Regions from separate parts of the Mesorhizobium sp. Cs1299R1N3 genome, predicted to be linked through region 4. Evidence: predicted binding sites of a transcription regulator. Region 4 holds the regulator's gene; each other region holds the start of a gene.
The links. Region 4 encodes LexA, which represses DNA repair genes until DNA is damaged. Its sites were predicted from a motif close to TGTTCNNNNTGTGTTCNG; they were not measured.
Positions count from the first base shown of each region.

Region 1: the regulator LexA is predicted to act here: its motif matches at 983-1,000, upstream of O7B34_RS14005 (sel1 repeat family protein).
Region 2: the regulator LexA is predicted to act here: its motif matches at 3,903-3,920, upstream of O7B34_RS09315 (ATP-dependent helicase).
Region 3: the regulator LexA is predicted to act here: its motif matches at 3,344-3,361, upstream of parE (DNA topoisomerase IV subunit B).

Region 1 is NZ_JAPYKQ010000005.1:156,157-161,831, forward strand. Features, by position in the region: gene O7B34_RS13995 (hypothetical protein) at 1-129, opposite strand, end outside; gene O7B34_RS14000 (DUF2147 domain-containing protein) at 343-684, opposite strand; gene O7B34_RS14005 (sel1 repeat family protein) at 1,123-1,389, shown strand; gene O7B34_RS14010 (branched-chain amino acid ABC transporter substrate-binding protein) at 1,823-2,944, shown strand; gene O7B34_RS14015 (acetyl/propionyl/methylcrotonyl-CoA carboxylase subunit alpha) at 3,122-5,104, opposite strand; gene O7B34_RS14020 (O-acetyl-ADP-ribose deacetylase) at 5,157-5,675, opposite strand, start outside.
Region 2 is NZ_JAPYKQ010000003.1:166,627-172,301, forward strand. Features, by position in the region: gene O7B34_RS09305 (trimethylamine methyltransferase family protein) at 1-767, shown strand, start outside; gene O7B34_RS09310 (ferritin family protein) at 891-1,205, shown strand; gene O7B34_RS09315 (ATP-dependent helicase) at 1,244-3,862, opposite strand; gene O7B34_RS09320 (glucose/quinate/shikimate family membrane-bound PQQ-dependent dehydrogenase) at 4,110-5,675, shown strand, end outside.
Region 3 is NZ_JAPYKQ010000002.1:378,882-384,556, reverse strand. Features, by position in the region: gene O7B34_RS07315 (AAA family ATPase) at 1-487, opposite strand, end outside; gene O7B34_RS07310 (hypothetical protein) at 521-790, opposite strand; gene O7B34_RS07305 (type II and III secretion system protein family protein) at 795-2,180, opposite strand; gene cpaB (Flp pilus assembly protein CpaB) at 2,271-3,194, opposite strand; gene parE (DNA topoisomerase IV subunit B) at 3,432-5,489, shown strand; gene O7B34_RS07290 (FUSC family protein) at 5,534-5,675, shown strand, end outside.
Region 4 is NZ_JAPYKQ010000002.1:603,601-609,275, forward strand. Features, by position in the region: gene O7B34_RS08350 (ComEC/Rec2 family competence protein) at 1-1,449, shown strand, start outside; gene lexA (transcriptional repressor LexA) at 1,443-2,186, opposite strand; gene O7B34_RS08360 (GntR family transcriptional regulator) at 2,595-3,368, opposite strand; gene O7B34_RS08365 (ABC transporter substrate-binding protein) at 3,522-4,508, shown strand; gene O7B34_RS08370 (ABC transporter ATP-binding protein) at 4,567-5,346, shown strand; gene O7B34_RS08375 (ABC transporter permease) at 5,352-5,675, shown strand, end outside.

The DNA of each region.
Region 1 (5,675 bases), on a different contig from region 4:
GAGATGGCAGAGCCTGGTGGCTTCGTCCCAGGAGCGGGGGGAACGGCCCGCTTCGGCGACGAGAATGGCGAAGAACATTCCAAACAGGCTCATCAGCAGGCAGACGATGGTGAAGCGGCGAGCAAGCATTGGGTATGTGTCTCCTTCAACACGCATGAGAATGCCCTGACGCCGCTGAACCTGCTCTGATGCCGGCGTTCATCTGCGGTTCAAATTGATTGACGCGACGTTGGCTGGGTCACCGCCGGCCCCGGACGGCGATCGGGTGCGACAGTCAGCGCATCGGTAAAACGAAAACGGGGCCCGCCGGGCCCCGTTTTGAGATCACTGGGAAATGGTCGATCAGAGCTTGTGCCAGGTCTGGCTCTTGCAGATCAGTCCGCCGAGCACGCAGCCGCTCATCTTGAGCGAGGCGCCCGACAATGTCGCCTTGCCCGAATAGGTCTTGTCGTTTGCCGGATCGGTGATGTTGCCGGTATATTTGTTGTCGCCGGCCGCCTTGAGCGAGCCGATGGTCTTGCCGGCATATTTGCCGGACTTGAGCGTGATGGAAAATGAACCGCCGCCTGAAATGGCCGCTGTGTCGCCTGCCTGCGTTTTCCAGTTGCCCTCGATCGGATCGGCCCACGCCGCGCCGCTCAGGATCAAAGTGGCCGCCAGGGCCAGGCTCACTTTTCGAAACATGTCTTCCTCCCTTTGGATGGCCGGCCGGATGCTCCGCCTCGCCGGTCTGCCGCTTACGCAAACGTAAGCTAATCCAGCTTCCGTCAAAACAAAAGCGGTGCCGCAACGGAAGACTTTGGCATTTTGAAAGCGCCTGAATTCGCTCTGCCGGCGCGGAAATGAAAACGATCGGCTCGTCGCGTTTGTTTCCCGTGGTTAGCGGAGTGTTGATTGCAGCCCTGAAAATTTTCGTCAAATTTGGCGAAAACCAGCCGAATTGCTGGCTCCGTATCCTTAACGAATTTCTGTGTTTACCTCTTGTTTTAGCTTTGTTTTCCTCAAATTAAGCACGCCATTTAACGACGGATTCAAGCCTGCGCGGCATTCTCGAAAGCATCGAAAGAGCGGCCCGGACAAGACAAACGGAGGCAGCTCTCGGGAGCCAGACAGGGGACTAAAATGGCACGTTTTGAAATGCTTGAAGCAGGCTTCGGCGCCATGGGGGCAACTGCCCAGGCCGACATTCTTTTCGAACTGGGCATGATGTATGCGACCGGCCGCGATTGCGAGACCGACGTCGTTGCCGCGCACAAATGGTTCAACATCGCCGCCATCAAGGGTTCGGCCCGCGCCGCCGAACTGCGCTCGGAACTCTCGGCGGCCATGTCGAAGGTCGAGATCGCCAAGGCGCTGCGCGAAGCCCGCGAATGGATGACCATGCACTGAGTTCCGCCAGACGGGAACGCTCCGGCCAAGACCGCTGAAAGACGGTCGGGCCAACAGGGATAGGCTGCGCAGACAGCCGGGCCACAGGCCAACAACAAAAAGAATGCGGCAGGCCGACAGGTCCAAGCCGCGCGACGAACCATGATCCCGAAAGTGCAATCGGGGCTTCGGCAAGATCATGGCCAACAGGAAGACAGGGAAGGTGGGTTGGGTTCACAGCGCGGGGGCGCCGGGGAAACGGCCTGACAGGCAAAAAAGGCCACGACCAGCCGGAACAAGGCTGGCGTGGCTTTTTTGCGTGGATGAGGCCAGGCAGGCCCAATCGAGTGGCGCCAATGCGCCTAGACAGGTCCGATGAAGGATGAAATTGTCCCGCCTCTCTGGAAGAAGCGCGGCCGGGGCGGCCGCGCGTGAGTGGAGGAGTTCTATTGTCATGAAAAGAATGAGTATTTTGAGCGCGGCCATTTTCGGCCTGATGATGAGCGTGCCGGTTGCATTCGCCGACGATATCACCGTCTCGGTGGTCGGCCCGATGACCGGACAACTCGCGACCATCGGCGATCAGTTCAAGCAGGGCGCACAGGCCGCCGCCGATGCCATCAACGCCGCCGGCGGCGTCAACGGCTCGATGATCAAGCTCGACATCGAGGACGACCAGTGCGATCCAAAGCAGGCCGTGTCGGTCGCCAACCGCATCGTTGCCAACGGCGTCAAGTTCATCGACGGTCATGCCTGCTCGGGTTCGAGCATCCCGGCCTCGGCGGTCTACGCCGAAGCCGGTGCGCTGATGATGAGCCCGGCGTCCTCGAACCCGGTGCTGACCGACGCCGCGGCAAAGGCCGGCTGGCCGACGATCATGCGTCTCTATACGCGTGACGACGCGCAGGGCGCCTTCATCGGCCCCTGGATCGCCAAGAAGTATGCCGGAAAGAAAGTCGTCATCCTGCACGACAAGAGCGCCTACGGTCAGGGCGTGGCTGACGCCGTCAGGGCAACCATGAATACTGGTGGCCTCAAGGAAGTCTACTATGACGCCATCAACCCCGGCGAGAAGGACTATTCGGCGCTTGTCACCAAGCTGAAGGATCTCAAGGCCGATGTCGTCTATTTCGGCGGCTACCATCCTGAGGCCGGCCTGATCCTGCGTCAGTCGGCGGAGCAGAACCTGAAGTTCCAGCTGATCATGCCGGATTCGATCGCCTCGCCGGAGTTCTGGCAGGTTGCCGGCCCGGCCGGCGAGGGCACCATGTTCGTGTTCCCGTCGGATCCGCGGGCAAAGCCGGAAGCCAAGGCGGCCGTCGAGAAGATCAAGGCCGGCGGCTTCGTGCCGGAAGGCTTCACGCTGTTCTCCTACGCCGTGGTCCAGGCTTTCGCCGAAGGCATCAAGCGTGCCGGCGGCGACGATCCGGCCAAGGTTGCCGAAGCGTTGAAGAACGGCACGCCGATCAGCACCGTTGTCGGCGACGTCACCTTCGACGAGAAGGGCGACCTCAAGAATGCCAGCTACGACATCAACCAGTGGCACGACGGCAAGTACGCGCCGATCGCGCAATAATCGCTCTGTAGCCTAGAGCAATTCCAGGAAAAGTGCGTAGCGGTTTTCCGTCCGGAGTTGCGTGAAAACAAAGAGTTAGAGCGGTTCGGCGATTCTACCAAACGCTGAACCGCTCTAAGGAAATGGCCGGGTTCGTCCCGGCCATTTCTGTTTGCGCCCCGCGATGCGCTCCGGCTATCAACTGGTGGCTGAGTTCGACGCGCTCTGTTCCTCGACGAACCGCACCAGCACCGTCCCGTCAGTGACCTGCGCCCCTTCCCCGGCGATCTCGGCGATCACGCCATCATGCGGGGCGGCTATGGTGTGCTCCATCTTCATCGCTTCGAGGATCAGCAGAATTTGCCCCTTGATCACAGCGTCGCCTTTCGCCACGCGCACAAGCTTGACGAGACCCGGCATCGGCGCGCGCAGGCTGCCGGAGGCGGCAGCTGCTTCATCGCTCCTGGCCAGGGGATCCGGCACGGTGAAAGCATATCCGACAGCGCCTTCGAACACCGTGATGTGGGCGGGCCAGCGGGCGAGGCGGGGAACGGCGCGAAGATCATGCGAATTGGTGCTGTCGTAAGGCGCATCGAGGGCCACCTGAAAGCGTCCGTCCGGCCGCATTGAAACCTTTGCCTGAATTTGCTCGTCGCCGAACTTCAGCCGCATGCGCCGCGCCACGCCGTGGAAATGCGCATAGCCGGCAAGCGACGACCACGGGTCGTCCGACGACGGCAGTGCTCCGGCACCCGAGGCCGCCAGGACGGCGGCCGAGATGATTTCGCCGGTCGGCGGCGCGACTGCCGTCAGCGCTTCCTGGTGTCGGCCGATCAGGCCGGTATCGACGTCGCCGGCTGCAAAATCCGGATCGGCCGCAAGAGCTGCAAGAAAAGCGGTGTTGACGGTGGAGCCGGCAATCTCGGTTTGCGCGAGGGCTGTGCGGAGCGCTTCCAGCGCCGCCTGTCTGTCCCCGGCATGGACGACCAGCTTCGCGATCATGGGGTCGTAATAGGGCGAGATGGCATCGCCGGCCCGCACGCCGGTCTCGATGCGCATCGCGGCTCCTTCTGGGGCAACGCCCGGGAATTTCAGGTGGTGCAGCGTGCCCGTCGCCGGCAGAAAGCCCTTGGCCGCGTCCTCGGCATAGATGCGCGCCTCGAAAGCATGACCGGAAAGCGCGATCTCGCTTTGTGTCTTCGGCAGTTTTTCGCCGCTGGCGACCCGCAACTGCCACTCGACCAGATCGGTGCCGGTGACCATCTCGGTGACCGGATGCTCGACCTGCAGGCGGGTGTTCATTTCCATGAACCAGAAGCGGTCGGCCTTGAGGCCTTGCGAGGCGTCGACGATGAACTCGATAGTGCCGGCGCCGGAATAGTTGATTGCCTTGGCCGCCTTCACCGCCGCTTCCGTCATCGCCTTGCGCAAAGCCGGCGTCATGCCGGGGGCGGGGGCCTCCTCGATCACCTTCTGGTGGCGGCGCTGCGCTGAGCAGTCGCGTTCGTAGAGATGCACCGCATTGCCGAAATTGTCGCCGAACACCTGCACTTCGATATGCCGCGGCTTATCAACATATTTCTCGACCAGCACGCGGTCGTCGCCGAAGGCGGCCTTGGCCTCGCGCCGGGCGCTGGACAGCGCCTCGGAAAAGTCATCGGGATGCTCGACGCGCCGCATGCCCTTGCCGCCGCCGCCGGCACGCGCCTTGATCAGCACGGGATAGCCGATCTCGCGGGCCTTTGAGGCTAGCAGCACGATTTCCTGCGCCTCGCCATGATAACCCGGAACGACCGGAACGCCGGCCTTCTCCATCAGCCGCTTGGCGGCGTCCTTCAGCCCCATGGCGCGGATCGAGGCCGCCGACGGGCCGATGAAAATGAGACCGGCAGTCACCACCTGGTCGACGAAATCGGGGTTTTCCGACAGGAATCCGTAACCGGGATGGATGGCCTGCGCGCCCATTGCAAGAGCCGCCGCAACGATCCTGTCACCGCGCAGATAACTCTCGCCGACGGGCGAGGGGCCGATATGGACCGCCTCGTCGGCCATCTCGACATGCAGGGATCTCGCATCGGCATCCGAATAGACTGCGACGGTGTGTACGCCGAGCTTGCGCGCTGTGCGGATGACACGGCAAGCGATCTCGCCCCGATTGGCGATCAGGATTTTCGTGAACATGGAGCCTCCCGGATTAGGGTCGGGCGGCGCCGTTCCGGCAGGCGCCTAAAATTCATACTTCACCCAATGTTGCAAGGATACGTCGGTATAGTTCCGCCATGGCTTCGTCGAAGCAGCAGAAAACAACGGTTTCGGGAAGTGCGTTCTGCCCGATGAAGTCATTCACCTCATCAATAGCGATTTTGGCCGCGTCATCTTTCGGATATCGGTACACACCGGTCGAGATGGCCGGGAATGCCACCGAGCGGCAATCATTGGCGGCTGCTAGTTCAAGCGAACGCCGGTAACAGGAGGCCAGCAATTCGGCTTCGCCCTTGCCGCCGCCCTGCCAGACGGGCCCGACAGTATGGATGATGTGTCGAGCCGGCAGTTTATAACCCTTGGTGATCTTGGCATCGCCGGTCTTGCAGCCATTGAGCATGCGACATTCGAATTCGAGCTCCGGCCCAGCGGCGCGGTGAATGGCTCCATCGACCCCGCCGCCACCGAGCAGCGAGGAGTTGGCAGCATTAACGATGGCATCGACCGCCAGCTTGGTGATGTCGCCGGTGTGAACGCTGATCCGGTCGCC
Region 2 (5,675 bases), on a different contig from region 4:
TCATCACGCCGTTCTGCCTGGCCGGTGCGATGGCGCCGATCACGGTGGCCGGCGCCCTGACTTTGCAGCATGCCGAAGCGCTGGCAGGGCTGACGCTGGCGCAGATCGTGCGGCTGGGCGCGCCGGTGGTCTACGGTTCCTTCTCCTCCAATGTCGACATGAAATCGGGAGCACCGGCCTTCGGCACGCCGGAGCACGTCAAGGCCACACTGGGTGCAGGCCAACTGGCGCGCTACACCGGTCTGCCCTGGCGCTCGGGCGGCGGCAGCGCTGCCAACATTTCGGACGCGCAGGCCGCGCACGAGACGCAGTTCGCGCTGTGGGGCTCGGTGCTTTCGGGCGCCACCGTCTGCATCCATGCGGCCGGCTGGCTGGAAGGGGGCTTGAGTGTTTCCCTGGAAAAGCTGGTCACCGACATCGAAGCGCTGCAGACGATCGCGGAACTTTGTACAGCAACGCCCGGCGACGACGACGCAATCGGCTTCGAGGCCATCGCCGAAGTGCAGCCGGGCGGCCACTTCTTCTCGGCCAGCCACACCATGGCACGCTACCGCACCGCCTTCTACGAGCCGCTGGTGGCCGACTGGTCGAATTTCGGCAACTGGACGCAAAGCGGGTCGAAGAACGCCACCGAACGCGCCACCGGCGTCTGGAAACGCATCCTCGCCGATTTCGAGCCGCCGGCAACGGCCGCCGCCACGTCAGGCGTGCTCGACGCATTCATCGCGCGGCGCACGGAAGAGGGCGGCGCGGCGCCGGTGTCGTGAGATAGCTCGCGGATCCACCGTCCTGAATTGTGGCCGTTGTCCCGGAACCCGCGGCGCTTCCCACGCATTCATGGAAGCGGGCCAATGCCTGGCTCCATTTGCGAGCCGTTGAGGGAGGACGACATGGGTTTCGACCAGTATCACGAACCGCCGGAAGAACTGTCGCAGGAGGTGCGGACCTTTGCCCGCATGATCGCCTCGCTGATCGAGGAGGCGGAAGCCATCAGCTGGTACGAACAGCGCATGTCGGTCGAAAAGGACCCGCAGGCCAAGGCGATCATGAAGAACGCGCAGAGCGAGGAGTTCAAGCATTTCGGCATGGACCTCGAATTCCTGCTGCGCCAGAAGACGGACTGGCGCGTGGAACTGAAGGAAATCCTGTTTACGACAGGGGATATCGTGAAGGCCGGGGAGAAGGGCGAGAAGAAGGTGGATTGAGGTGGAAAGCCGGCCTTGCGAGGCTAGCCGCATTCAACTCACACCGCCGCCACAAATCCATCCAGCACGCGTTTCTGGCCGGCCTTGTCGAAGTCGATGGTCAGCTTGTTGCCTTCGATGGCTGAAATATTGCCGTTGCCGAATTTCTGGTGGAACACGCGGTCGCCGACGCTGAAGGCCGACGGCGTGTCGGAGACGGATTTGGCGACCAGTTCGCCGTCGATGGTGCGGCCCTTTACGCTGGTGCGGCCGGCGCCGTAGCCGGAGTCTGTCTCGCCATAGCCGATGCGTTCGACCTGATGGCCCGAGCGCGTGCCCCAGTTGCGGTCGGTCGCTTCGGTGCGGTTGGCCTGCGCGCGCTGCCAGCCCGGCGTCGAATAGGTGTTGGAGAAGGCGCCGGACTTTTCCCCGCCACCCGAATTGGCGCCGATATTGTCGAAGCGCGAGGCGCCATACGGGTTCTGTCTTCCTGCCCCTTGGCCGCCGCCACGGCCGGACGCGAACGAGCCGCCGCCATAGGGATTGCCGTAGCCGCCGTAGGAATTGCCGGCTTCGGCGACCTCGACATGGGCTTCCGGGAGTTCCTCGAGGAAGCGTGACGGGATGGTCGATTGCCACAGGCCGTGGATCAGGCGGTTGGAGACGAACCAGATATGCAGGTTCTTCTTGGCCCGCGTCAGGCCGACATAGGCGAGCCGCCGCTCTTCCTCAAGCCCCGAACGGCCGCCTTCGTCCAGCGCACGCTGGTGGGGAAAGAGGCCTTCCTCCCAGCCGGGCAGGAAGACGGTCTCGAATTCGAGGCCCTTGGCCGAGTGCAGCGTCATGATGGAAACGGCATCGAGCCCTGCATTCTGCTCGGCATCCATGACCAGGGCGACATGTTCGAGGAAGGAGCGCAGCGACTCGTACTCCTCCATGGAGCGGATCAGCTCCTTCAGGTTCTCGAGCCGTCCGGGCGCTTCGACGGAGCGGTCGTTCTTCCACATGTCGGTGTAGCCGCTCTCTTCGAGAATGGTCTCGGCGAGCTCGGTGTGCGGCGTGGTTTCCAGCGCCTTCTTCCAGCGTTCGAAATTGGCCGCGACCTCGCGCAGCGCGGCGCGGGGTTTCGGCTTCAGCTCGTCGCTTTCGGCGAGTGTGCCCGCCGCCTCCAGCATCGGGATGCGCAGGCTGCGCGCCGTGTCGTGGATCTGGCGGATGGTCGCTTCGCCCAGGCCGCGCTTGGGCACGTTGACGATGCGCTCGAAGGCGAGGTCGTCGGTGCTGTTGGCGACAACGCGGAAGAAGGCCAGCGCGTCGCGGATTTCCATGCGCTCGTAGAAACGCGGGCCGCCGATGACGCGGTAGTTGAGGCCGAGCGTGATGAAGCGGTCCTCGAAGGCGCGCATCTGGAAGGACGCGCGGACAAGGATCGCCATGTCGTTGAGATTATGCTTCTGGCGCTGGTAGGCCTCGATGGTCTCGCCGATGGCGCGGGCTTCCTCCTCCGAATCCCAGGCGGCGTGGACATTGACCTTGCCGTCCTCGGGATCGTTGCGATCGGTGAACAGCGTCTTGCCGAAACGGCCCTCATTGTAGGCGATGAGGTGGGAGGCGGCGCCCAGTATGTGCGCGGTCGAGCGGTAATTGCGCTCCAGCCGGATGATGGTGGCGCCGGGAAAATCCTTGTCGAAGCGCAGGATGTTGTCGACCTCGGCGCCGCGCCAGCCATAGATGGACTGGTCGTCGTCCCCGACGCAGCAGATGTTTACGGTGGATTTGCCTCCGCCCTCGGATGAAGAGCGCCCAATCTCCCCCACATGGGGGGAGATCGGCTTGCCTTCGGGCCTTTGCGCCAGCAGGCGCAGCCACATGTACTGGGCGGTGTTGGTGTCCTGGTATTCGTCGACGAGGATGTATTTGAAGCGCCGGTGATAGTCCTTCAGCACATCGGGATTGGCGCGGAAGATGCGGATCGGGTGGCAGAGCAGGTCGCCGAAATCGCAGGCGTTCAGTGTCTGCAGGCGCTCCTGATAGGCCTTGTAGAGCTCGCGGCCCTTGCCGTTGGCGAAGCTGCGCGCATCGCCCTCGGCGATGTCGGCCGGGCCTTGGCCCTTGTTCTTCCAGCCGTCGATCATCTGGGCGAACTGTTTCGCGGGCCAGCGCTTGTCGTCCAGGCCCTCGGCCTGGATGAGCTGCTTGATCAGCCGCACGACGTCGTCGGTGTCGAGGATGGTGAAGTCGGATCTCAGGCCGGCAAGCTCGGCATGGCGGCGCAGCAGCTTCACGCCGATCGAGTGGAAGGTGCCGAGCCACGGCATGCCCTCGACATTGCCTTCGCTGATCAGGATGCCGATGCGCTGCTTCATTTCGCGCGCGGCCTTGTTGGTGAAGGTCACGGCCAGGATCTGCGACGGGAACGCCCTGCCGGTGGCGAGGATGTGGGCGATGCGGGTGGTCAGCACGCGGGTCTTGCCGGTGCCGGCGCCGGCCAGCACCAGAACCGGGCCTTCGGTGGTCTCCACCGCAAGCCGCTGCTCGGGGTTAAGCCCCCTCAGATAGTCCGGCGCATTGTTTTGGCCGCCGCGCGCAGCCATGGCGCGCGCGGCAATGCCCGACGGGGCCGTGGGCCGCGCATCGGGTTCGTCAAAAAAGGGCATGTCTTCGGAAAAGCCGGACATCTCCCCCGAATGTAGTGATTCGGTAGCGAAAGACCAGAACTGTCTACGTTTTGTTCCGGTAAAGTGCCCGATACGGCCACTTGAGCGACATGGCGGCCGGCGTTGTGAACAAACGAGGTTGCCGCCGCGGACCCATGACCCACGCTTGACAGGCGCGGCGGTCGGGAGAAAGTTGCGCAGGGGCCAGCACACAATGCCGGGTTGCCCAAGGCCGCCTCATGCGCGCAACAGTCGAAGGAGTATCATCTTGGCTGTCACCATCACCTCCCTCATCCTCTTCCTCATCGGCCTGGCGGTCGGCGCCGGCGGTATCTGGTTGGTCTCGCTGGGCGGCAGCTGGTACTACATCATTGTCGGTCTCGCCTTCCTGATCGCCGCCTGGCTGCTCTACCGGCGCCGTTCCACGGCGCTCTGGCTCTATGCGGCAATCGTGATCGGCACGCTGGCCTGGGCGGTCTGGGAAACCGGCTTCGACTGGTGGGAGCTCGGCCCGCGCGGCGGCATCATCGTGCTGGTGGCGCTGTGGCTGCTGACGCCGTGGGCGCGGCGGGGCCTCGCCGGTCCGGACGGCCGCGCGCCTCTGATCCTTGCCGTGCTGGCATCGCTGGCGGTGGCCGGCTATTCGATGACAGCGGACCCTAAGGACATCGGCGGCGCGCTCGACACCGACAAGGTGATCCCCAACGCCAATCTCGGCGGCGATGTGCCGGCGGGCGAATGGCACTATTACGGGCGCACGCAGTTCGGCCAGCGCTATTCGCCGCTCGACCAGATCACGCCGGACAATGTCGCCAATCTGCAGCCGGCCTGGACCTACCGCACCGGTGACGTGAAGGGCCCGGACGATGTCGGCGAGACCACCTACCAGGTGACACCGCTCAAAATTGGCGACACGCTCTATATCTGCACGCCGCACAACTTCGCCATCGCCATCGATGCGGCGACCGGCAAGGAGAAGTGGCGCTACGACCCCAAGGTCAAGCTCGACAAGGACCGCCAGCACCAGACCTGCCGCGGCGTTTCCTATTATGCCGATGCCGCGGGCGCCGCCGGTCAGCCCTGCGCTGCGCGCGTCTACCTGCCGACCTCGGATGCCCGGCTGATCGCGCTCGACGCCGCCAACGGGCAGGTTTGCCCGGCCTTCGCCGAGGGCGGCACGCTCAATTTGTTGGCCAACATGCCGTATCCGAAGTCGGGCTATTACTACTCGACTTCGGCGCCGCTGATCGCGGGCGGCAAGATCATCGTCGGCGGCGCAGTCAACGACAATTATTCGACGCAGGAGCCGTCCGGCGTCATCCGCGCCTATGATGCGAGCACCGGTAAACTGCTGTGGAACTGGGATTCCGGCAATCCGGACCAGACGACGCCGCTGGCGGCCGACCAGACCTACACCGCCAACTCGCCCAATATGTGGTCGACCCCGAGCGCCGACGAGAAGCTCGGCCTGCTCTACGTGCCGCTCGGCAACCAGACGCCGGACCAGCTCGGCATGGGCCGCAGCGCCAATGTGGAGAAATTCTCCTCCTCGATCACCGCGCTCGACCTCAACACCGGGCAGTTGAAATGGGTGCGCCAGACCGTGCACCATGACCTGTGGGACATGGACGTGCCGGCGCAGCCGAGCCTGGTCGACATCACCAAGGCTGACGGCTCCGTCGTGCCCGCACTCGTCGGGCCGACCAAGCAGGGCGACCTCTATGTGCTCGACCGGCGTACCGGCGAGCCGGTCATCCCCGTCAAGGACGTGCCGGCGCCGGGCGGCGCCATCGAAGGAGATCACACATCGCCGACGCAGCCGGCATCCGACCTT
Region 3 (5,675 bases), 220 kb from region 4:
AATGATGCAGCTGGAACGCGGTCTGCAGCGCCAGCGTCGTGGTGCCGACGCCGCCGGCGGCGGGCATGAAGGTATAGATCTGCGACTCGGTGTTTTCCTCGCGCCCAGGCCCCTGCAACGCTCGCACGACCGAACGCACGAGGTCGGCCGTGGTGATCGGCTTGACCAGGAAGTCGGCGACCTTGAGCTGCACCAGGATGCGCACGGCGGCGGCGTTGAACTCCTGGGTGACCACGACCACCGGTGCCTTGCCCTCGAGCCGGCGCATGACGCGCTGCAGGGACTCTATTTCTTCCAGTTTCGCCGCGTCCATGTCGACGATAACGACGCCGAACTCGGCCTCCTGGACCTCACCGCGCAGCTCGGTGACGTTCTTCTCAACCGTCATGAGCTGGATGATCTCGGAGGCGGCAAACGCGGTCTTCGTGTCCTGCGCGAAGGTCCGGTCTGTCGATACGAGCAGGATTTTCTTGGTGCTGTTTGCCATTCTCGCCGCCTGTGAGGTCGATCGCCGTCTGGATCAGTTGCCGGTGGTCGTTTGCGCCGCCTTGGTGCCGGCCGCCTGATCGGGCGTGACCGGTCCGGCGGTTCCGCGCTTGGCGGGCACGAGAAGCCTCGTGTTCTGGACGCCATACTTCCACGGGTCGACCATCTGCATGACGGTGTTGGCGGCCTGCGCCTCACCGGCGACAGACGTCACGCCTTCGCTGCGCACATAGTCGTCGCTGGTGCAGCCGCTTGCCAAACCGGCAAGAAGCAGGGCGATGCTCGATCTCAGGACCAGACGCATGATTTCAGTCCTTCGGCAGGTCGAGGAAATGACCGACTTTGGTCGCGGAAGCGCCCCGCACGGCGCTGCCGTCAGCCAGCGCCAGCGCTCGGTTGGCGTCCGACGCCTTCACCTCCTCGGTGTTGTTGAGGAAATAGTCGACGTTGCTGGCGGGCTGCGTGCCATCGGTCGGCACAGCCATTTTCTTCGACGGGTCGACCGGCTTGACCAGATAGGGTGTGACGATGATGACCAGGTCGGTCTCGCGCCGCTGATAGGATTTGGACGAGAACAGCGACCCCAGCACCGGCATCTTGCCGAGACCGGGAATGCGCGACGTGGTGATGTCGTTCTGGGATTGCAGCAGCCCGGCGATCATGAAGCTCTGGCCGTTCTTCAGGTCGACCGAGGTCTTGGCGCGGCGCACGATGAACCCCGGCACCGAAATGTTGCCGATATTGTAGGAGGCCGAAGCGTCGATCGAGGAGACCTCCGGCGCGATGTCCAGGCTGACCAGCCCGTCCTTCAGCACGGTCGGCGTAAAGTCCAGGCTGACGCCGTATTTCTTGTAGCTGACGGAGATCTTGCCATTGTCCTCGGAAACCGGGATCGGGAATTCGCCGCCGGCGAGAAAGCTCGCTGTTTCGCCGGATCGGGCGATCAGGTTCGGTTCGGCCAGCCTTCGGGCAAGGCCGCGCTCCTCCAGCGCCTTGATGGCGATATCGATCGAGACGCCATTGGACAGCAGCCGGCCAATGATCTCGCCAGTCCCCGCCGCCGGCACCGAGCCCGGATCGAGAGAGACATCGCGACCGCCGAAGCCGTAGGCGAAATTGGCGCTGTATTTCGCACCCAGGTCCTGCCCGGCCTGGCGGTTGATCTCGACGAAGCGGACATTGAGCTGGACCTGCTGCGACGAGGAGATATTGACCGAATTGATCACCTCCTCATTGCCGGAGAAGCGGGTGGCGATCTTGTTGGCCTTTTCAGCGGCGACCGCGTCATCCGCCTCGCCCGAAAGCACCACGCGGCCATTGGCCGAGCCGACCTTGATCTTGGCGTCCGGCACGCTGGCACGGATGGTGCTCGCCAATTGGTCGGTGTCGAGCGTCACTTCGATGTCTACGGTGCCGACGAGCTGCTTCTTCTCGTCGAACAGCGCAATGCCGGTGGTGCCGAGATTGTTGCCCAGCACATAGAAGGATTTGTCGGTCAGCGGGTTGACGTTGGCGATCTCCGGATCGCCGATGACGATCTGATAGAAGGCCGCGCTCGTCATGATCGTCTTGGGCTTGCCCTTCGCGACCTTGATCGAGGCATTCCTGGTCGACGAGACATAGACGATGTCGTTGTCCGCCCTGGCCGCGCCAGCGAAGGCGAGCATGCCGCTCGCGGCCAGTGAAGCCGCCATGGCCAAGGCGCGCGCGAAACGCAACCGATTCGTCATTCGATATAGGGTGTGCATCACCATGATCCCGTCCCGCCCGGTCCCCACCGGTCTTTACTTCTGGTCCCGAGAAGGGACCTGGTATTCCTCGGCCTGCGTGCCGCGCGTCACGATGACCGTCTTGAATTTCGGCTTCTCTGGCTCCTTGGCGATGGCATCGAACAAGGAGCCGGCGGCGGCCTGGGCATTGGAAGCCACGGATCCGCCGAACGAAGAGATGGTGGTGACGCCGTTCTTGCCGTCGCCGCCTTCGCTGGCGGAGCGCAGCGACAGCGACAGCGTGCCTACCGTGCGGGCAAGCGCCACTTTCTGCGCGCCTTCGGTCGTCACCTCGAGGGTCACGGAATTGGCCACCTGCGGGGTCGTCTGGCGCTCGTCGGCGCCCTGCCCGACACTCAGCACCTTGGCGTCGGCAACGACGATCTCCGAGGTGATGGTCGAGCCGGCCGCGCCTTGCGCGTTCTTGGCGACTTCCTGGATTTCGCCGGCATCGCGGGTGAGCACGACATCGACCCGGTCGCCCGGCGTGACGAAGCCACCGACGCCGGCGATCTCGTCGGTGCGGATGGTGACCGCCCGCATTCCGGGCGTCAGCATATTGGACAGCGTCGCGCGGCCGTTCGGTCCCGACAGCTTGGTGAGCAGCACCGGCTCGTTGACCTCCATCGGCGACAGCACGACCCGGCCGCCTTCGCCAAGCAATCCATCGATGGTGGCAAAGGCGCCCTGCGGCAGGGACTCCTGCGGCCACGGGATTTCGCTGAGCTTGGCGCGGTCGAGCTCCATGCCATAGCGCAACGGTGCATTGGCCACCACGATGGTCTTGAACTCTATTTTGGGTGCTGGAACGGAGATCGACGCCGTTTTCTCCTGGGCATCGGCCTTGGCCTGGCTCTTGACCCAGAAATCCGCGGCAAAGATCGAGATCGCGCCGAAAACGGCGGCGATGCCGATCATCGTTATGGCCTTGCCCCTCACGCCGAAACCCCTGATGCCCGTCGTTTCTTGTTATGTTGGGCTCACGCTAGTCCGCATTGGTAAAGAATCGGGAATCTTGTGCGGTGGCATTCGACCGATTTCCGCCTGCTTGGTTATCGAATGGTTTTAAGGTAAGAGGGGTTAAATCCCCGAACGTAACAGGAACCTCCGTCGCTTGGCGCCAAAAAGCGTGGCAGTATCGACGAGTGATTCGCAGCACCGGACCCTATGGTTGGCATGGACGACAACAACGATCTCTTCGGCAATCTGGGCAAGCAGCAGCAACCGGTTCGCACGCCGGCGCGCCCGGCCGACCCACTGGTGCAAGCGGCCGCCAGGCGCCCGGCCGCGGCCAAGGATGGCAGCGAGGGTTACAGCGCCGCCGACATCGAGGTGCTCGAAGGCCTGGAGCCGGTGCGCCGGCGGCCGGGCATGTATATTGGCGGCACAGACGACAAGGCGATGCACCATCTGTTCGCCGAGGTCATCGACAATTCGATGGACGAAGCGGTTGCCGGCCACGCCACCTTCATCGATGTCGAGCTTTCGGCCGACGGCTATCTCACTGTCACCGACAATGGCCGCGGCATCCCGGTTGATCCACATCCGAAATTCAAGAAGCCCGCGCTCGAAGTCATCATGACGACGCTGCATTCGGGCGGCAAGTTCGATTCCAAGGTCTATGAGACATCAGGTGGCCTGCACGGCGTCGGCGTTTCCGTCGTCAACGCCCTGTCGGATCATCTCGAAGTCGAAGTCGCGCGCGGCCGCCAGCTTTATCGCCAACGCTTTTCACGCGGCATTCCGGTAAGCGGTCTGGAGCACCTGGGCGAGGTGCACAACCGCCGCGGCACCAGGACGCGTTTCCACCCCGACGAGCAGATTTTCGGCAAGGGCGCGGCCTTCGAGCCGGCGCGTCTCTACCGCATGACGCGTTCGAAGGCCTATCTGTTCGGCGGCGTCGAAATCCGCTGGACCTGCGATCCCTCGCTGATCAAGGAAAAGGATCAGACACCGGCCAAGGCGGAATTCCATTTCCCCGGCGGCCTCAAGGATTATCTAAAAGCGTCGCTCGGCGACGAATTCCAGGTGACGCGCGAAATCTTCGCCGGCAAGAGCGACAAGCAAGGCGGCCATGGCTCGCTCGAATGGGCGGTGACCTGGTTCGGCGGCGACGGCTTCATCAATTCCTACTGCAACACCATCCCGACCGGTGAAGGCGGCACCCACGAGGCCGGCTTCCGCAACGTGCTGACGCGCGGCCTGCGCGCCTATGCCGACCTCGTCGGCAACAAACGCGCTTCGATCGTCACCTCGGAAGACGTCATGATCTCGGCCGCCGGCATGCTGTCGGTGTTCATCCGCGAGCCGGAATTCGTCGGCCAGACCAAGGACAGGTTGGCGACGATCGAAGCGATACGCATCGTCGAGACCGCGATCCGTGACCCGTTCGACCATTGGCTGGCCGACAATCCGCAGGAAGCCTCGAAGCTGCTTGACTGGGTGATCGCGCGCGCCGACGAGCGGGTGCGCCGCCGCCAGGAAAAAGAGGTGTCGCGCAAAAGCGCTGTGCGCAAGCTGCGCTTGCCGGGCAAGCTCGCCGATTGCACGCAGAACGCGGCGGCAGGTGCCGAACTCTTCATCGTCGAAGGCGATTCCGCGGGCGGCTCGGCAAAGCAGGCGCGCGATCGCGCCAGCCAGGCCGTCTTGCCGCTGCGTGGAAAAATCCTCAACGTCGCCAGCGCCGGCAATGACAAGCTGGCCGCCAACCAGCAGATATCGGACCTGATCCAGGCGCTCGGCTGCGGCACGCGGTCAAAGTACCGTGACGAGGATTTGCGCTACGACCGCGTGATCATCATGACCGACGCCGACGTCGACGGCGCCCACATCGCTTCGCTGCTGATCACCTTTTTCTACCAGGAGATGCCGGCGCTGGTGCGCGGCGGCCATCTCTACCTGGCGGTGCCGCCGCTTTACTCGATCAGGCAAGGCGGCAAGGTCGCCTACGCCCGCGACGACGCGCACAAGGACGAGCTTCTGCGCACCGAATTCACCGGGCGCGGCAAGGTCGAGCTCGGCCGCTTCAAGGGCCTGGGCGAGATGATGGCTGCGCAGCTCAAGGAAACCACCATGGACCCGAGAAAGCGCACGTTGCTCAGGGTCGATGTGAACGAAATCGATTCTGCCACCAAGGACAGGGTCGATGAGCTGATGGGCACCAAGCCCGAAGCTCGCTTCCGCTTCATCCAGGAACGCGCCGAATTCGCCGAGACGGAAGTGCTGGATATCTAGCCGCTGGCGAATTTAGCTTGCGTTCCTGACATGGAGACCAGCATGTGACCTGGGCGCGGCTGAAAACCTATTTCGAGACGAGCCTGGCCGGGCTGACGCAACCGACGCGCTCCGACTGGATTTTCGCCCTGCGCACCGTTTCAGCCGGCATGATCGCGCTTCTCGTCGCCTATGCGCTGAAGCTCG
Region 4 (5,675 bases):
ATCTATCACATCATCTCCATTTCGGGTCTGCATATGGCGCTGGTGGCCGGCACCATCATGGGTCTGCTGCGCGGTGCCTTCGCGCTGTTTCCAGGCTTTTCCGCGCGCCGGCCGGTGAAGAAATACGCCGCCGCCGCCGCACTGTTTTCGATCGCCGCCTATCTCGTCATTTCGGGCGTCGTCGTCGCGGCCGAACGCAGCTTCATCATGCTGGCGGTGATGCTGATCGCCGTCTTGTTCGATCGCGCGGCGCTAACCATGCGCAATCTGGCGATCTCGGCGATCGCCGTTATCCTGGTTTCGCCGCACGAGGTCGTCGGCCCGAGTTTCCAGATGTCGTTCGCGGCAACCGCGGCCTTGGTTGGCGCCTATGCCGGCTGGGCCGACCACCATGCGGGAAAGACGAGGCCTCCGCCGCCAAAGCGATCCCTACCCGGGTTTCTGACGCGAAAATTCCTGCTGGCGACAGGTGGATTGGCCATGACGTCCATCATCGCCGGCAGCGCGACGGCACTGTTTGCCATCTGGCATTTCCAGCGGGTGTCGCCGCTCAGCCTGTTCGCCAATCTGGCCGTCATGCCGATCGTGTCGGTCGTGATGTTCCTGGCCGTCGCCAGCGCGTTGCTGATGCCGTTCGGGTTGGATTGGCCGGCTCTCTACCTCATGGGCAAGGGCCTGACAGCGATGATCGCCATATCGGCGTGGATATCGGAGCGCTCTCCGGTCGATGGAGTCGGCCTGATTTCGCAGCAATCCGTGCTGCTGGTCACTGTCGCGCTGGTCATCGCGACGATGGCGACGACCTGGCTCCGGCTCACGGCGGTGCCATTCGCGCTTGCCGGTCTGTTGACTGTGTCGCACACGCGCGCGCCCGATGTGCTGATCTCGGAAGATGCGCGGCTGGTGGCTCTGTCGATCGGCAATGGCGAACTGGCCGTCAACCGGGAACGTCCGAACGAATTCGCAGCCGACAACTGGAAACGCGCTCTGATCTCCGAAACAATCGTCCTACCGGAAATGTTCGACAAGACGGACGGGCAATTCGATATTTCCGCTCCCACCGACCTGCCGCTGGGATCGCCGTTTTATTGCCGCGAAGGCCTGTGCCTTGCCAGGCACCCTTCCGGCGCGATCATCGCCTATGTCGAGGATCGCAAGAACACCTGGAAGGCCTGCGCCTTCGCTGACCTGATCGTCGTCAATGACGCGACCGCCTATGACGCCTGCCACAATCCGCTGGTTCTCGTCATCACCAAACGGCAGCTCGCCCGCAAGGGGAGTGCCGCCGTCTTCTTCGATCCCCTGTCGGCCACGAGCCCGGCTGCGATCGAATTCGCCGTCGACGGACCTTACCGGCCTTGGCACGAGCAGCGAAAATTCTCACGCGAGGCGAGGGGGCTGCCCCCCTATAAAAAGGCCGACAAGCCCGATGGCAAGCCAGTTCAGTAGCGCCTGATCAGCCCGACAAGCTTGCCCTGCACCTTGACCCGATCCGGTCCGAAGATGCGTGTTTCGTAGGCTGGATTGGCGGCTTCGAGCGCGATCGAGGCGCCCTTGCGGCGGAACCGCTTCAGCGTTGCTTCCTCCTCGTCGACCAGCGCCACGATGATTTCGCCCGGACTTGCTGTATCGGCATTGCGGATGATGACCGTGTCGCCGTCGAAGATACCGGCCTCGATCATCGAGTCGCCCTTGACCTCCAGCGCATAGTGCTCGCCGCCCATGATCATGTCCGGCGGCACCGAAATCGAATGCGTCTGATGCTGGATGGCATCGATCGGCACACCGGCGGCGATACGACCCATGACCGGGATGGACACGGCTGAAACCGCATCGTCGTCGTTGCCGGCCGCGGGCAGGCGCGAAGGCGCCGTCGCCGGCCTGATCTGGCGGCCGAGACTGCCTTGGCCAAGGCTGCCCTGGATGACGCTTGGCGAGAACTTCTTTGCCGCATTGAGGCCCGGCGCGATCGAGTCCGGCAGCCGCAGCACTTCCAGCGCGCGCGCCCGATTGGGTAGCCGGCGAATAAAGCCACGTTCCTCCAGCGCCGTGATCAGGCGATGGATGCCCGATTTGGAGGCAAGATCGAGCGCTTCCTTCATTTCGTCGAAGGAGGGCGGTATCCCGCTTTCCTTGAGCCGTTCGTGGATAAACATCAGCAGTTCATGTTGCTTGCGTGTCAGCATGGCGGCCCCCAAGGCATTGAACGAAAGGTCTGAACCAGAATCGAAAAAACAAACCCAGAACAAACACTATCCGTTCCAGTTGTGTTCCGCAACCGTTTAAAGTTTAATGAATTTGTTAACGCGTCTGAAGTTTTTTGCCGCGGCAGCGGACTGCGGCCGACCCCTTCCGCGATCGGCAGGCGTTGAAATTGTTTTGGTTAATGGCCTGTGGCCTATCCACTGATGGGCCTTGGCATCAGTCTTTCGGAGGGCTCTTCGCGGGTGGATTGTACAATTTATGGATCCATTATTCGCGGAACGAAACGAAACCAAAACGCCAACGATTGGTAGCTCTGGGGCGGCGATGGATCCAGGCGTTTGGCCCACTCCGGCCAGCGCATGCCAACAGGCGTCGCGCAAGCGCTGAAGTCACCCGGAACCCGCTTTCAAACTGCCGGCGCGCGCGGAGTATTTGGTCGCGCCGCTGTCTTCGCTATGGACATAGACGTGCAGGGTATAGCCGATATGCGCCGTCATCAGCGCCTTGGCCCGCTCGACGTCACGATCGAGTGCAGCTTCCATGATCGCTGTATGGTGTTCGATCGCAATCGCTTCGCACAATGCCTCCATTGCCTCTTCATAACCGTCCTTCAGGCCAGCCGCGGCCCGCAATGTCGGCGCCAGGCCGAGAAAACGATGATGCCGTCGCAGCTGATCGGCGATGGTCGAGCGGAATCGCATGAGCCAATTGGAAGTCGCCGCGCTCAGCAGCGCCGCATGGAAAGCCTCGTGGTTCTCGTCCCATTTATCGACGGCCGCATCCGAAGGATCGTCGACCGCGGTCTTGCAACGGGAGAGCCGGTAGTGGGCGGTGACAACGGCATCCTCCCACTCCTTGCCGCCTTTTTCCATCGATTCGAGGAACAGGGGTATCTCGATCACCATCCTGGCGCGTGCCAGGTCCTCCAGTTCGGCCCGCGATACCGGAGCGACGGTAAAACCACGATTGCTGATGGCGGTGACCAGGCGTTCGGCCTCTAGCCGCGACAAGGCTTCGCGCAACGGCGTCCAGCCGACACCATAGGTCCCGCGCAGCGCACTCAGCTTGAGCGGGGCCCCGGGCATGAGGCGCGTCGTCAGGATATCGCGCCGCAACAGCTGATAGGCTGCCTCCGTCTTTGTGGAGATCGTTTGATCCTGCATCACGGTCCATCCATCGTCTGGCAGAGGAAAATTATATATGATGTAGGTGCATGGCAAGAATTATATATAATGTTTGACACGGGCCGGCGGACTGACCATGATCGCCGCACTAGCCGCGGTGCAAGCGGCGTCGATCAAATCTGGGAGGAAATGATGTTGAAGTCGAAATCCGCTTGGCTGTCGGGTTTGTTCGTGGCCGGCGCATTGATGGTGAGCGCCGGCGGTGCCGCCGCCGATCAGATCCGCATCGGCATCGCCAATTTTGGCGAGCATCCGCAATTGAACGCCGCCATAGCCGGCTTCAAGAAGGCGCTGACGGACAATGGCTTCGTCGACGGCAAGGACGTCGTCTATACGGAGAGCCATACCAATTTCGATGCATCGCTGGTGCCGCAGATGATCGCAAAGCTGCAGGCCGAGCAGCCCAAGCTGATCTACACCATCACCACGCCGGTCTCGCAGATCGCCAAGAAAGCGCTCGCGGGCTCCGGCATTCCGATCGTCTTCGCCGCGGTCACCGATCCGGTGGCGGCCAAGCTCGTGCCGTCGTGGGACTCCGGTGATGAAGGCATGACCGGCGCCACCGATCTTCAGGATGTTGCCGCGGTGATGGCCTTCACCAAGAAGCTGTTACCAAACGCCAAGCGCTTTGGCGTGCCTTACAATCCCGGTGAAGCCAACGACGTTGCCCTGATCGAGAAGATCAAGGCGGCGGCACCGGCCGCCGGTTTCGAGGTCGTGGAAGTCGGCATCGACAACGTCAATGATATCCAGCAACGCATCGCCTCGCTCGCCGGGAAAGCCGATGTGATCTACGGACCGACCTCGAACCTGATCCAGCCGGCGATCGCCGCTGTCTCCGCCGCCGCGCGCCAGGCCGGTATCCCGATCGTCAACGCCGATGACAGCGCGGTCCGCAACGGCACGGTGCCGGCGAGCTTCGCGGTGAATTATACGCAGGTCGGGATCAACGCCGGCAACATCGCAGCCGAAGTCCTCAAAGGCAAGGATCCCAAGACGATCGCGCCGTCACGCCCGGCCTACAAGGACCACATGGCGTTGATCTCGCGCAAGGCGATGGCTGCGTTCGGCATCGAGATACCGGCTTCGATGGCCGATTGCGGCTGCATCGTCGACTGACATCGGCGCTGTGAGGGTGACGGCGCGGGCGCTGTCACCCCGAGGTCAGGGAGGAACGATGCTCGAGATCCGATCCGCGCGTAAGGTATTCTACAAGGGCCAGGCTGACGAGAAGATCGCGCTGGACGGTCTCAGCCTGTCGCTGGCCACAGGCGAGTTCGGCATCGTCATCGGCTCCAACGGGGCCGGCAAGAGCAGCATGCTTAATGCCATTTCCGGCGCTCTGATCCTCGATTCCGGCCAGATTTTGATCAATGGCGCCGATGTGACTGGTATGCCGGTGCACAAGCGCGCCTCGAGACTGGCTCGCGTATTCCAGGATCCAATGCGCGGCACCGCCGCCAGCATGACGGTTGCTGAAAACATGCTGCTGGCTGATTTGCGCAGCAGCAAGCGCACCTTACGCCAGGGGCTGAACGCCACCCGCCTTGCGTCCTACAGGGAACGCCTGTCGATACTGGGTCTCGGCCTTGAAAACCGCCTCGACACACGCGTCGACCTGCTCTCGGGCGGGCAGCGGCAATCCTTGTCGCTGATCATGGCGGTCGGCGGATCGCCTGACTTGCTGCTGCTCGACGAACATACCGCGGCACTCGATCCGCGCACGGCCGAGATTGTCATGCAGGCGACGGTGCGCGCCGTCAGCGCGCTGAAGCTGACGACTTTGATGGTGACCCACAACATGCAGCACGCCGTCGACTATGGCAGCCGCGTGATCATGCTCGACGCGGGCCGCGTCCTTCTGGAAGTTAGCGGCGAGGAGAAGGCGAGGGTCACGGTTATCGATCTGATCGGCCATTTCTCCGTCAAAACCGATCGCATGTTGCTGGCGAGCTGATCATCATGGGTTTTGTTCAGGACGTTCTCGCCAGCTTCGTCGCTATCATGCCGGTCACCTTGGCGCAGAGCCTGATCCTGGCCTTTGTCGTGCTCGGGATCATGATCCCGTTTCGCATGCTGAATTTTCCCGATCTCACCAGCGAAGGCGCTTTTCCGCTGGGCGGCTGCGTCTGCGGCGTTCTCCTTGCCGCCGGCGCATCGCCGCTGATGGGCATCGCCGCCGCCCTCGTTGCCGGCTTCGCGGCGGGCTGCTGCACCGCGTTCATCCATCTGCGCTTCCGCATCCACACGCTTCTTGCCGGCATCCTGATGATGACGATGCTCTAC